3 regions of the Pseudomonas sp. NPDC089401 genome follow, and region 3 is predicted to be linked to each of the others. Evidence: predicted binding sites of a transcription regulator. Region 3 holds the regulator's gene; each other region holds the start of a gene.
What was found. The regulator sigma-54, encoded in region 3, starts transcription at its own class of promoters, with help from an activator protein. The targets are predictions, from matches to a motif close to ANTGGCATNNANNTTGCTNT.
Positions count from the first base shown of each region.

Region 1: a site for sigma-54 is predicted at 1,677-1,696, ahead of ACIP21_RS01965 (CmpA/NrtA family ABC transporter substrate-binding protein). Genes of this name have one in related genera too.
Region 2: a site for sigma-54 is predicted at 1,970-1,989, ahead of glnA (type I glutamate--ammonia ligase). Genes of this name have one in related genera too.

Region 1 covers NZ_JBIVIA010000001.1:417,258-420,529, reverse strand. The annotation lists gene rmf (ribosome modulation factor) at 158-373, shown strand; gene ACIP21_RS01970 (quinone-dependent dihydroorotate dehydrogenase) at 586-1,608, opposite strand; gene ACIP21_RS01965 (CmpA/NrtA family ABC transporter substrate-binding protein) at 1,738-2,940, shown strand; gene ACIP21_RS01960 (ANTAR domain-containing response regulator) at 2,952-3,272, shown strand, end outside.
Region 2 covers NZ_JBIVIA010000004.1:311,019-314,290, forward strand. The annotation lists gene typA (translational GTPase TypA) at 1-31, opposite strand, end outside; gene thiI (tRNA uracil 4-sulfurtransferase ThiI) at 160-1,614, opposite strand; gene glnA (type I glutamate--ammonia ligase) at 2,087-3,272, shown strand, end outside.
Region 3 covers NZ_JBIVIA010000007.1:199,440-202,711, reverse strand. The annotation lists gene rapZ (RNase adapter RapZ) at 1-349, opposite strand, end outside; gene ptsN (PTS IIA-like nitrogen regulatory protein PtsN) at 352-816, opposite strand; gene hpf (ribosome hibernation-promoting factor, HPF/YfiA family) at 829-1,137, opposite strand; gene ACIP21_RS17555 (RNA polymerase factor sigma-54) at 1,216-2,709, opposite strand; gene lptB (LPS export ABC transporter ATP-binding protein) at 2,883-3,272, opposite strand, start outside.

The DNA.
Region 1 (3,272 bases), on a different contig from region 3:
GACCTGCATTCGTTAGAACTGGTCTCAGGCCGCTTCGCAACGAGGCGGCACTTCCAGCTCGCCACGCCGGCAGCGAGCGCAAAACCGGCAGAAAGACTCTGCCCGGCCTCGGAGAGGCCGACGGGACATTACAGTCAACAAGTGAGGGCAACACCCTATGAGAAGACTAAAGCGTGATCCGTTGGAAAGAGCATATTCACGTGGCTACCAATACGGGGTCACCGGCAAATCCCGCGAACTTTGCCCTTTCAATCTTCCTTCTGTTCGCCAAGCCTGGATCAACGGCTGGCGCGAAGGTCGCGGTGATAACTGGGACGGCATGACTGGCACCGCTGGCATCCATAGACTCAACGAAAATCACGCCGTTGGCTGAACGAGGACACTGAATTCGAGTCACCATGCGCGCCCTATCCGGGCGGCGGGCTACGGCCCAGGGGCCCCTTGATGGGGCCCTTTTTTATGGGCCCGATCCTACATCAATGCTGGACTCTTCGCGGGTAAACCCGCTCCCACAGGTACAGCGCCAGCCTCAAGGCAACCCTCCCCCTGTGGGAGCGGGTTTACCCGCGAAGAGGCTCTGCCAGGTCAGCGCGGCATCGCGGCAATGGCATCCACCGCTTCGCGAATCAGCGCCGGCCCTTTATAGATGAAGCCCGAATAGATCTGCACCAGGCTCGCACCCGCGGCAATCTTCTCGGCCGCATGCCGGCCTTCGGTAATGCCACCCGCCGCGATGATCGGCAGCTTGCCACCCAGCTCGCCGGCCAGCACCTTGACGATATGGGTGCTCTTCTCCAGCACCGGCGCGCCCGACAGGCCGCCTGCCTCGCCCCCATGCGGCAGCCCTTCGACACCTTCCCGGCCCAGTGTGGTGTTCGTGGCGATCACCGCATCCATGCCCGACTGCATCAGCGCCGAGGCCACCAGCGCGGTTTCTTCGTCGCTCATGTCCGGGGCGATCTTGATCGCCAGCGGCACGCGCTTGCCGTGCTCGCCGGCCAACTGCTCGCGCCGCTCGGCCAGGGCATCGAGCAGCTGCTTGAGCGAATCGCCGAACTGCAGGCTGCGCAGGCCCGGGGTGTTCGGCGAGCTGACGTTGACGGTGATGTAGCTGGCGTCACCATAGACCTTGTTCAGGCAGATCAGGTAGTCGTCGACCGCACGCTCGACCGGGGTGTCGAAGTTCTTGCCGATGTTGATGCCCAGCACGCCGTCGTAGCGCGAGGCGCGCACACGCTCGAGCAGATTATCGACCCCCAGGTTGTTGAAGCCCATGCGGTTGATGATCGCCGTCGCCTCTGGCAGGCGGAACAGCCGAGGCTTGGGGTTGCCCGGCTGCGGGCGCGGGGTCACGGTGCCGATCTCGACGAAACCAAAGCCCAGCTGGGCGAAGCCGTCGATGGCCGCGCCGTTCTTGTCCAGGCCTGCGGCCAGGCCGACCGGGTTGGCGAAGTTCAAGCCCATCACCGTCACCGGCAACGCCGCCGGCTGCTTGCACAGCACGCCGTTGAGCCCGAGGCGGCCACCGGCGCCGATCAGGTCCAGGGACAGGTCATGGGAGGTTTCCGGAGAAAGCTTGAACAGCAGCTGGCGGGCCAGGGTATACATGGGCGGGCAAGGCTCGGGGGGAGAGTGAGGCTGCGATTATAGCCAGCGAGGGCCCGGCATGACAGGGGCTTGGCACATGGGTTGCTACATCGCCTGCAAGCAGCCTATCCAGTAAGGGCGAGGACCTTTGTGAACACAACACCCCTAGCCTGGGTCAACGGCAGCGACGCGCCGGAAAAACCCAGCCTCGACATCGGCTTCATGGCCCTGACCGACTGCGCCTCGGTGGTGGTCGCCGCCACCCAGGGCTTCGCCCAGCAACATGGCCTGACCCTCAACCTCAAGCGCCAAGGCTCGTGGGCCGGCCTGCGCGACAAGCTGGCCAGCGGCGAGCTGGATGCCGCCCATTGCCTGTACGGCCTGGTCTATGCCGTGCACCTGGGCATCGGCGGCGTGCCGGCCAGCCCCATGGCGGTACTCATGGGGCTGAACCAGAACGCCCAGGCCATCAACCTCTCGCCGGCCCTGCAGCGCCTGGGCGTGACCAGCCCTGAGGCACTGGCCCAGCGGGTGCACCAGCATGGCGCACGGCTGACCTTCGCCCAGACCTTCCCCACCGGCACCCACGCCATGTGGCTGTATTACTGGCTGGCCAGCCAAGGCATCCATCCCTTGCATGACGTCAACAGCGTGGTGGTGCCACCGGCGCAGATGGCCGCGCATATCCAGGCCGGGCGCATCGACGGCTTCTGCGCCGGTGAGCCCTGGTCCGCCGCGGCCGTGGCCCAGGGCCAGGGTTTCACCCTGGCAACCAGCCAGTCGATCTGGCCGGATCACCCGGAAAAGGTCCTGGCCAGTGCCCGCGCCTTCGTCGAGCATTACCCCAACAGTGCCCGCGCCTTGATCAAGGCGGTCCTCGCCGCCAGCCGTTTCATCGAACAGAGCCCGGAGAACCGCCGCAGCACCGCGCAGTTGCTGAGCGGCAGCGCCTACCTGGACACGCCGGTGGAAAACGTCGAACCACGCCTGCTCGGCGATTACCAGGACGGCCTCAGCCACCACTGGCACGACCGCCACGGCCTGCGCCTGTTCGACCAGGGCCGTGCCAACCTGCCCTACCTGTCCGACGGCATGTGGTTCATGACCCAGTTCCGCCGCTGGGGCCTGCTGCGCGACGACCCCGACTACCTCGGCGTGGCGCAGCAGGTGCAGCAACTGGCGCTGTACCGCGACGCCGCGGCCGCCGTGGCAGTGCCCTGCCCGGCCAGCTCCATGCGCAGCAGCCTGCTGATCGATGGCAGCTGCTGGGACGGCAGCGACCCCCACGGCTACGCCCGCAGCTTCCGCCTACATGCCCTGGGCGAATTGCCCAACGCCCGTACCGGTCTGTGAGGGCCATCGCCATGCTGCGCATCCTGCTGATCGATGATACCCAGAAGAAGGTTGGCCGCCTCAAGGCCGCATTGCGCGAGGCCGGTTTCGAAGTGATCGAGGCGCCGGACCTGACCATCGACCTGCCGGCCTGCGTCGAAACGGTGCGCCCGGACGTGGTGCTGATCGATACCGAATCAGCGGATCGGGACGTGATGGAACAGGTGGTGCTGGTCAGCCGCGACCGCCCGCGGCCGATCGTGCTGTTCACCGACGAGCATGACCCCGGGGTGATGCGCCAGGCGATCCAGGCCGGGGTCAGCGCGTATATCGTCGAAGGCATCCACGCCGCA
Region 2 (3,272 bases), on a different contig from region 3:
TGATGGCGATGTTACGCAGATTTTCGATCACAACTGTATCTCGATCAGAGGATTCGGTTGCCACCCAGTGTAGGTGGCGAATATGTACGCTTTTAGGCTCAGCGGGCCCGGCGGTCGGGAGGGCGATGGCGGATGCTGCCGCCATACAGCCCTGGCGTCTTATGTCGGACGATAAACACGCACATTGGCATGTCCCTCACTGAGCAGGTGGTGTGCGTGCAAGCGGCTCATCACACCTTTGTCGCAATACAGCAAGTACTGGCGCGTAGGGTCCAGATGCTTGAACTTGCTGTTGATGGCATAGAACGGCATGGCCTGGACTTCGATGCCGTCCAGGGCCAGAGGTTGGTCTTCCTGGGCGTCGGGGTGACGAATGTCGATGACGATCTGGCCCGGCAGTGCCTCGGCCACTTCCTCGATTTCGATGTCCTTGCCCAGCTCGTCGATCACATGATCGATGGAGATGAACTTGGCGCGCTCCAGGGCACGCTCCAGCACGGCCATGTCGAACTGCTTTTCTTCGTGCTCCATGCGGTGGCGCTTGGCATGGGTGGTCGGGTTCACCGAGATCACGCCGCAGTATTCGGGCATGTGCTTGGCGAAGTCGGCGGTGCCGATTTCGGTGGCCTGGTCGATGATGTCCTGCTTGTGGCTCGCCAGCAACGGGCGCAACACCAGCTTGTCGGTGGCCGAGTCGATGATCGACAGGTTCGGCAGGGTCTGGCTGGAGACCTGGGAGATCGCCTCGCCGGTGACCAGCGCCTCGATCTGCAGGCGGTCGGCCATGTGCGCGGCGCCGCGCAGCATCATGCGTTTGAGGGTCACGCCCATGTAGCTGTTGTCGACCTTGTTGAGGATCTCGCCGACCACTTCCTCGAACGGCACGCTGATGAACAGCACGCGCTGGCTGCTGCCGTACTTCTTCCACAGGTAGTGGGCCACTTCCATCACGCCCAGCTCGTGGGCACGGCCGCCGAGGTTGAAGAAGCAGAAGTGGGTCATCAGGCCGCGGCGCATCATCTGGTAGGCGGCCACGGTGGAGTCGAAGCCACCGGACATCAGCACCAGGGTCTGTTCCAGGGCGCCCAGTGGGTAGCCGCCGATGCCGTTGTGCTGGTTGTGGATCACGTACAGGCGCTGGTTGCGGATTTCCATGCGCACCACCACTTCAGGCGTCTTCAGGTCGATGCCGGCGGCGCCGCACTGCTGGCGCAGCTGGCTGCCGACGTAGCGGTCGACGTCCATCGAGGTGAAGTCGTGGTGGCCGCCACGCTTGCAGCGCACCGAGAAACGCTTGCCGGCCAGCAGGTGGCCGTAGTGCTGCTTGCACTTGGCGACGATGTCGTCGAAGTCGCCCAGCGGGTATTCCTCGACCTGCAGGAAGTGGGTGATGCCCGGGGTGCAGGTGAGGCGCTCGATCATCTCGCGCTGGACCTTCTCGTCCTCGACGCGGGTGACCACCTCGAGATTGTCCCAGACACCATCGACCGCGAGCTCTGGATCGAGGTCCTTGAGCACGTTGCGGATGTTCTTGCCGAGCTGGCGGATGAAGCGCTTGCGCACCGGCCGGCTCTTGATGGTGATCTCTGGGAAGACTTTGACGATAAGTTTCATTGGTTTAACAGCGCGCGCAGGGCCTGCCGAAAATGAGGGGCGCGAATTATAGCGGAAATTGCTCAGGATTTGAGCAACTTTTGATCAGAAGGTTCGAGATAAATGCAGGACCAGGGTTTTGCGCCGCCAGTGCCGGCCCTTTCGCGGGTAAACCCGCTCCCACAGGAACCGCGATCCCCTGCAGGGGCGGGTTTACCCGCGAAGAGGCCCTCCAAGAAGGCACACTCTTCAAGCCGTGCACCCATTTGGTGCTCTAAACTCGATTCCTGCCTCCTAAGAGTGCATCTTTTTGCCCCGCCACCCCGGCAAATGCCCGCAAACGCCCCCTTTTATCCCGGCCTCGCCATTTTCGGGCACTGGCATGCAATTTGCTCCCTTGTGAGGCAGGTAAGCTTGGCCGACTATCCGCGCCCGGCAACACCCTTTTTCCAGAGCAGCGGCCTACCGCGCTCTAGACCCTCCGGAGGACAACATGTCGAAGTCGGTTCAACTCATCAAAGATCATGACGTCAAGTGGATTGATCTGCGTTTCACGGACACCAAGGGCGTACAGCATCACGTGACCATGCCGGCGCGTGATGGCCTGGACGAAGACTTCTTCGAAGTCGGCAAGATGTTCGACGGCTCCTCCATCGCTGGCTGGAAAGGCATCGAAGCTTCCGACATGATCCTGATGCCAGTCGACGAGACTGCTGTCCTGGACCCGTTCACCGAAGAACCGACCCTGATCATCACCTGCGACATCGTCGACCCGTCGAGCATGCAAGGCTACGATCGCGACCCACGTGCGATCGCCAAGCGCGCCGAAGAGTACCTGAAGAGCACCGGCATCGGTGACACCGTGTTCGCCGGCCCGGAGCCAGAGTTCTTCATCTTCGACGAAGTGAAGTTCAAGTCGGACATCTCCGGCTCGATGTTCAAGATCTTCTCCGAGCAAGGCTCGTGGATGTCCGACGCTGATGTCGAAGGCGGCAACAAAGGCCACCGTCCAGGCGTGAAAGGCGGCTACTTCCCGGTTCCGCCGTTCGACCACGACCACGAAATCCGTACTGCCATGTGCAACGCACTGGAAGAAATGGGTCAGACCGTCGAAGTTCACCACCACGAAGTGGCGACTGCCGGCCAGAACGAAATCGGCGTCAAGTTCAACACCCTGGTGAAGAAGGCTGACGAAGTACAGGCCCTGAAATACGTCGTGCACAACGTTGCCGACGCCTACGGCCGCACCGCCACCTTCATGCCGAAGCCACTCTACGGCGACAACGGCTCGGGCATGCACGTGCACATGTCGATCTGGAAAGAAGGCAAGAACACCTTCTCCGGCGAAGGCTATGCCGGTCTGTCCGACACCGCCCTGTACTTCATTGGCGGCATCATCAAGCACGGCAAGGCCCTGAACGGCTTCACCAACCCGTCGACCAACTCCTACAAGCGTCTGGTCCCAGGCTTCGAAGCCCCGGTAATGCTGGCCTACTCGGCGCGCAACCGTTCCGCCTCGATCCGTATTCCTTACGTCGGCAGCCCGAAAGCCCGCCGTATCGAAGCCCGCTTCCCGGACCCATCGGCCAACCCGTACCTGGCCTTCGCGGCCCTGCTGATGGCCGGCCTGGACGGTATCCAGAACAAGATCCACCCAGGCGACGCCGCCGACAAGAACC
Region 3 (3,272 bases):
GCGAGCGCTCGGCATTGGTCAGCGGGTGGCGCCTGCGGGTTTCGGAGAAGCGCTTGAGCAGCGTGTCCTCGTCGGCGTCGAGGTACAGCACGTCACACTGGATGTGCCGTGCCCGGGCTTCCTCGAGCAGCTCGGGGAAGCGGGACAGATGGCTTGGCAGGTTGCGTGCGTCGATACTGACCGCCACCTTCGGTTGCTGAAGCTCGGTATTGATCAGCGCATTTTCCGCCAGCTGCGGCAGCAGCCCGGCCGGCAGGTTGTCGATGACGTAATAGCCGTTGTCTTCCAGTACATCGAGGGCGGTGCTCTTGCCGGAGCCGGACCGGCCGCTGACGATGATCAGGCGCATGTTCAGTGCTCGTTCTGTGCGTCCAGGACAACCTGGTAGAGGGCCTCGCTGCTTACGGCGGCACGCAGGCGATCACGAACCTCCTTGCGATCGAGCATGCTGGCGATCTGGCGCAGCAGTTCAAGGTGGGCATCGGTGGCGGCTTCTGGCACCAGGAGGACGAACAGCAGGTCGACCGGGGCGCCATCGATGGCGTCGTAGTCGATCGGGGCATCCAGGTGCAACAGGGCGCTTACCGGGGCGGCGCAGCCTTCGAGCCGGCAGTGGGGAATGGCGATGCCATTGCCGAAACCGGTCGAACCCAGTTTTTCGCGGGCGATGAGCTTTTCGAAGACGTCTTGCATCTCAAGCTCGGGCACTTGTTCGGCAATCAGGGTGGCGACCTTTTCCAGGGCGCGCTTCTTGCTGCCGCCCGGCACGTTCACCAGGGAACGGCCGGGGGTCAGGATGGTTTCAAGTCGGATCATGGATGAGAGGGGTCAGCGGGCGGCTGCACCTTGCAGCAGGCTTTGCTGTTTTTCCTTGTGTTTTTTCAGTTGGCGGTCGAGCTTGTCGGCCAAGGCGTCGATCGCTGCATACATGTCTTCGTGTTCCGCATTGGCTACCACTTCACCGCCTGGAATCTGCAGGGTCGCTTCGACCTTCTGCTGCAGCTTCTCGACTTTCATGATGACCTGCACGTTGGTGATCTTGTCGAAGTGACTTTCCACGCGGGCGAGCTTTTCAAGCACGTAATCGCGCAGTGGCTGGGTGACTTCTACATGCTGTCCACTGATATTGACTTGCATACAGCTTCTCCTTTGTTGCCCGTGCATAAAGAGGCAGGTGTTGCACCTGCCCCACAAACGCTGTGGCACATCCAGGGGCTACATCAGTCGCTTGCGCTCGCTCGACGGTGCGATGCCGAGGGACTCGCGGTACTTGGCGACGGTGCGACGGGCTACCTGGATGCCTTGTGCCTCCAGTAAACCAGCGATCTTGCTGTCACTCAATGGCTTTTTCTGATTTTCCGCCGCAACCAGTTTCTTGATGATCGCGCGGATCGCCGTGGACGAGCACTCTCCGCCTTCGGCGGTGCTGACGTGGCTGGAGAAAAAGTATTTCAGTTCGTAGATGCCACGCGGGGTGTGCATGTATTTCTGCGTGGTGACCCGCGAAATGGTCGACTCGTGCATGCCCACCGCTTCGGCGATGTCGTGCAGCACCAGGGGCTTCATCGCCTCGTCGCCGTGGTCGAGGAAGCCGCGCTGGTGTTCGACGATCTGCGTGGCGACCTTCATCAGCGTCTCGTTGCGGCTTTGCAGGCTCTTGATGAACCAGCGCGCTTCCTGCAGCTGGTTGCGCATGAAGGTGTTGTCGGCACTGGTGTCGGCGCGGCGGACGAAGCCGGCGTACTGCGGGTTGACCCGCAGGCGCGGGATCGCTTCCTGGTTGAGTTCGACCAGCCAGCGCTCGCTGTCCTTGCGCACGATCACGTCCGGCACCACGTATTCCGGTTCGCTCGACTCGATCTGCGAACCTGGGCGCGGGTTGAGGCTCTGCACCAGTTCGATGACCTGGCGCAGCTCGTCTTCCTTGAGCTTCATGCGGCGCATCAGCTGGCTGTAGTCGCGGCTGCCGAGCAGGTCGATGAAGTCGGTGACCAGGCGCTGCGCCTCGCTCATCCACGGGATGTCGGCAGGCAGTTGGCGCAACTGCAGCAGCAGGCATTCGCCCAGGGTACGAGCGCCGACGCCGGCCGGCTCGAACTGCTGGATGCGGTGCAGCACGGCCTCGACCTCGTCGAGCTCGATGTCCAGCTCCGGATCGAAGCCGGCGCAGATTTCCTCGAGGCTGTCTTCCAGGTAGCCCTGGCCGTTGATGCTGTCGATCAGGGTAACGGCGATCAGGCGATCGGTGTCGGACATCGGCGCCAGGTTGAGCTGCCAGAGCAGGTGGCTCTGCAGGCTTTCGCCGGCCGAGGTACGGGTGGTGAAGTCCCACTCGTCGTCATCGTTGCTTGGCAGGCTGCTGGCGCTGGTCTGGTAGATGTCTTCCCAGGCGGTGTCGACCGGCAGCTCGTTGGGGATTCGCTCGTTCCACTCACCGTCTTCCAGGTTCTCGGCACTGGCGGTGCTTTCCTGGAAGCTGGTGTCCTGGACTTCGGCGACCGGCTTGTTCTCGGCGTTGTCCGCCATCGGGTCGCTGTTGTCGAAGTCGTCGCCGTCTTCCTGACGTTCGAGCATCGGATTGGACTCCAGCGCTTCCTGGATTTCCTGTTGAAGGTCCAGGGTGGAGAGCTGAAGTAGGCGGATGGCCTGTTGCAACTGCGGGGTCATCGTCAGTTGCTGGCCCATTTTTAGGACGAGCGATGGTTTCATGGCTGGGGCTTAATACCTTGTTCGCCGGCGCGCATGCGCCATCCACTACACGAGGGCGCCGGGGCGCCAAATTCAAGCAAGTTTTATGCCTTAAATTGTAGCGTTTGCCTAGAGCACTGTAGCAACTAAAGCCCCGAAGGGAAGCGTTTGCCAGTGCTCCAGGCGGCCCGGGGTCAGAGTCGGAACTCGTGGCCCAGGTAAACCTCTTTTACCAGTTCGTTGGCCAGGATGGTTTCGGAATCGCCTTCGGCGATCAGCTGGCCATCGTTGACGATGTAGGCGGTTTCGCAGATATCCAGGGTCTCGCGGACGTTGTGGTCGGTGATCAGCACGCCGATGCCCTTGGCCTTGAGGTGGTGGATGATCTGCTTGATGTCGCCCACGGAAATCGGGTCGACACCGGCAAAGGGTTCGTCCAGCAGGATGAACTTGGGCGCGGTCGCCAGGGCGCGGGCGATCTCCACGCGGCGTCTTTCGCCGCCGGACAGGCTCATGCCGAGGTTGTCGCGGATGTGGCTGATGTGGAACTCCTGCAGCAGGCTTTCCAGCTCCTTGCGCCGGCC